Regions from separate parts of the Eubacterium segne genome, predicted to be linked through region 2. Evidence: riboswitches for the same ligand, from Rfam matches in the RefSeq annotation. Region 2 holds a riboswitch; the other holds the start of a gene.

Region 1 (2,197 bases), on a different contig from region 2:
TAAAGATTAAAATATACAAGAGCTATTCCCTTAGAAATTAATGGGATGGCTCTTGTTTTTGTATACTATAAAGCCTGTAACATAAATCACCAATATTCCATCATATTATTAATTAACAACCATTTAAGAGGTAAATTTATGCTTAATTATATATGGGCATTTATGATTATTATTGGTGTGGTATATGGACTTTTGACAGGAAACATAGAACAGGTGGGAAACGGTGCCATTGAGTCAGCGGAGGAATCGGTTAAACTGTGTATTACAATGCTGGGGATAATGAGCATGTGGATGGGATTTATGGAAGTGGCACAAAAAAGCGGACTTATAGCAAAGGCTGAAAAAATGTTAGAGCCGGCAATAAAGTGGATGTTTCCGGAACTTCCCGTTAATCACAAAGCACGGACCCACATTACAACCAATATAATAGCAAATATTCTTGGACTGGGGTGGGCAGCAACCCCGGCAGGTCTTAAGGCAATGGAGGAACTTGCAGCAGACCCGGTACCTCAAAAGGGGCGGATAATTCCCGGTCACATTTCCACAAATGAAATGTGTACATTTCTGGTACTTAACATATCATCACTTCAATTAATTCCCGTAAATATGATTGCATACAGAAGCCAATACGGCTCTGCTAATCCTGCATCAATTGTAGCACCGGCAATACTCGCCACAACCATAAGCACAGTGGTGGGAATTATTTTTTGTAAAATAATGTGTAAATGTACCTTAAAGGGAAAAGTAAATTGACAGGAAATAGGGGGTGTTATAGAATAGGAACGTAAAAAATACATGGAATAACTGTGGTCTGAAGAAAATCCAATATAGATTATGTAAGGGAAAATTTTCAGTTTAAGGGAAGTCCGGTGAAAATCCGGCACAGTCTTTCTCTACTGTAATAGGGACGAAAAAAGCATTATGCCACGGATAAAACCGGAAGGCGCTTTTAGTAGGTTGAACTAAAGTCAGGATACGTCAACACAGTTGTCCGGATTTCGCAGGCAAGGCGAAGAAGGAGGAACAAATGAATAAGATAACAAGGAAATTTTTGGCCATTTTACTTTCATGTATGTTGGTAGTGGCAGGAGTGGCAACGCCGGCTAAAACAACAGATAATGCTGTTATTGCTGCTGAGAATGTTGCAAAAACAGGAACTGTAACAATGACTGTTGAGCGAATTACCATAGGTCAGGGATATCTTGTAAGACCGGTTCAGGTAGAAATCCAGAATGGAGATACAGTAGATACTGTATTTAAGAGAGTTATGGATGCAAAGGGATTTAAGTACGATGACAATGGATACCTTGCAAGCATTGAAAATGCAGATACAGGCAAGATAAACATTCCGGCAGAAATATCTGCAATGCCTGACACAACAGTTTGGGGCAATCCAAATCCTGTTAAAGCACCAACTAACACAGCAAATGATGGAAACTCATACGCAAACAAAGGCCTTGGAAGTTCTTCATATCATACAATGGCAGGCTGGATGTTTACCATAAATAATGTATTTTCTAATGAAGGAGCAGCTTCAACACCTGTTAAAGACGGTGACGTTATCAGATGGCAGTTCTCAGTATATGGTTACGGTGCAGATATTGGAAGCGACACAGAAAGCTATACAGGAATTAAGAAAGTAACCTTTGCTAACAAGGATGAACTTATAAAGGAAGCAGCAACTCTTGTAAATAACAAGACAATGATGAAGGATGCTAATGTAAAGGTAGAATATAACAATGCAATTAAAGTTCTTGAAAAGTACAATCCTTCAGAGACAGAGGTTAAGAATGAATTAATAAAGCTTAAGAATGTTCAGAAGGATTTTGTAAAGAAAACAACTGTTACAAAGGCTTCTGTTAAGGGAATTAAGAATGTTAAGGGACTTAAGGCAAAAGTAGCTGTTAAGAAAATCAAAGGTGTTACAGGATACCAGTACAAATATTCTAACAATAAGAAATTCAAAAAGGCGGTAGTTAAGTCTACAAAGAAGAACACCTTAACAACTAAGAAATTTAAAAAGAATCAGAAATGTTATGTAACAGTTCGTGCTTACAAGAAGGTTAATGGTATTAAATACTATGGAAGATGGAGCAAGGTTAAAGCTGTTAAAATCAAAAAATAAATTATAAAAACATATTAGAATCAGACTTAAATATCGGAAGGAAGTTTAATAAAGTTCCTTCCGATAAACTTT
Region 2 (2,197 bases):
TTTTGAGTTTTTTCCGTAACCACACCGGTTGTATAACTGTTTTTTACTGTTGATACATTGTTTGTGGTACCATATCCATAACCGACTAATCCACCTGAATATATTGTTTTGGTTGCTGTTGTAGTAACACTTCCTGTGTTATAGCAGTTGTCAATTGATGTGTATGTTTTAATTTCACCTGTTATACCTGAAACTCTTGCTCCACCGGTAATGTCACCTGCATTATAACTGTTTGTAATGGTTGTATTTTCAGAATATCCTGTGATTCCGGCAATGTTTTTCGCTTTTTTGTTTGTAACATTTATAGTTGCTTCGTTACCACAATTTGTAATGGTTGTATTAACTGCTTTAGCCACAATACCTGCATCAAATCCAAGAGTTGATGTAACATTTCCCTTAACTACAAGGTTTTTAATTGTGGCACCATTAGTCTGACCGATTAATCCCTGATAAGTTTTCTGAGCGTTAATATCTAATGTTACGCTATGTCCGTCACCGTCAATTGTTCCCGTAAAAGCATCAGGTAAAGTATTATCACCCTGACCTATTGTTTCAGTAACATTTTCAATGTCACTAGTAAGAATGTAATTTCCATCTAATGGATATTCAGCATCCTTGCCGATTTTGGCCCACTGAGTGGCGTCTGATATTTCAATTACATTTGATGTATCATCAGCTTTGGTGTAAGTTATACTTACATTTGAAAATGCTAATGCAATGGTAAGAGCAATTGAAATAACCTTTTTGGTTGTGTTGTTTCGTCTCATTTTCGTTCTCCTTCAATTAGTAAAATAGTAAGAGTAACACGAAAAAAGCCCTAAAGCGTATGCTCTAGGGGTGCGATAAATCTTATATATGCAAAATAAAGGCAACAAAATAAAGCCTTTTTGCAATAGAAGCCCTTTATCAATTCCCCGTGATATAACTCCAAACTCTATGCAGGTCTCCTGGCTTACACATCATCACTTTTATTTACCTTCCCGGTTGCCCAGTGGCGATTAAAAATCATACATGAATAACATGCCGCATAAATATGCGAATAAAAATTCCGTGCTTACAGTGGCGGGACCGTGCAGGATTTCCACCTGCTTCCCTCTTAGCTGATTTTTACATCAGAACATAAAGTCCATATGATATTTTTTAACATCACGGGTAATTTTAGCATTGTGCAATTAGATTGTCAACTAACGTAAAAATATGTTAAAATATGCTTATGTTAGTAATAAGAGATAAAGCAAATATAAAAATTGACTACCCGGTTTCAACGATTGCAAATCCTGATAAAACAATATTTTTTGATATTGAAACAACGGGATTTTCAAGAAAATACTGTAATGTTTATTTAATAGGCTGTATGTATTTTTCTAATAATGAATTAATGTATGCCCAGTGGCTGGCTGAGAATTTTAATGATGAGGCAAATGTTCTTATGGCGTTCCACAAATTTTTAAAGGGATTTAACACCATTATTCATTTTAATGGAAATGCTTTTGATATTCCTTTTGTTAAAGAAAGAGGTGAGAAATACAACTTAGACTTTGATTTTGACAGATTTAACAGCATAGATATTTATAAACCTCTGTCGAAATTAAATCATATATTAAATCTGGAAAACCAAAAGCAGAAAACCTTTGAAAAAGCATTAAACATAAAACGTACTGATCCTTTTTCAGGTGGGGATTTAGTAGAGATCTTTAAGCATTATGTAGAATCAAAAGATGATAGGCTTATTTTCCCCCTTCTGCTACATAATCGTGAAGATGTTATTAATATGGGAAAATTAATATCCCTTTTATCTGTAAAAGATGTGTTTGATGGGAAATTTCATATTCAGGAATATTCCATTAACGAATATACAAATGTTGAAGGGGACATAGAAAAAGAATTAAGAATTAATATTTCATTTGAAAACAGGATTCCGCTAAAAATTATATATAACAAAGATTACCTTCATTTTTCTGCCATAGATGATAGAGGATATATAACCGTTAAAATCATAAATGGAACCTTTAAGTATTTTTTTTCCAATTCGAAGGATTACTATTATCTGCCTTTAGAGGATAAGGCAATTCATAAAAGTATTGCTTCTTTTGTGGATAAAAACTACAGAAAACAAGCGTCAGCTTCTACATGTTACGAGAAATTTTCAGGGGAGTTTTTACCGGTGTATTCTTTAGATAATGATTGTTTTCCACAG

Evidence for each region. Region 2 has a riboswitch for cobalamin ahead of H8S00_RS08900 (autotransporter outer membrane beta-barrel domain-containing protein). Riboswitches for the same ligand answer to the same signal wherever they lie in the genome.
Region 1: linked by a shared signal. The riboswitch ahead of H8S00_RS07385 (DUF4430 domain-containing protein) and the one ahead of H8S00_RS08900 (autotransporter outer membrane beta-barrel domain-containing protein) in region 2 are both predicted to bind cobalamin.

What each region holds. Positions count from the first base shown of each region.
Region 1 covers NZ_JACOOZ010000004.1:218,583-220,779, reverse strand. The annotation lists gene H8S00_RS07395 (exopolysaccharide biosynthesis polyprenyl glycosylphosphotransferase) at 1-10, shown strand, start outside; gene H8S00_RS07390 (nucleoside recognition domain-containing protein) at 139-753, shown strand; cobalamin riboswitch at 791-1,000, shown strand; gene H8S00_RS07385 (DUF4430 domain-containing protein) at 1,028-2,125, shown strand.
Region 2 covers NZ_JACOOZ010000005.1:230,731-232,927, forward strand. The annotation lists gene H8S00_RS08900 (autotransporter outer membrane beta-barrel domain-containing protein) at 1-767, opposite strand, end outside; cobalamin riboswitch at 921-1,138, opposite strand; gene H8S00_RS08905 (ribonuclease H-like domain-containing protein) at 1,214-2,197, shown strand, end outside.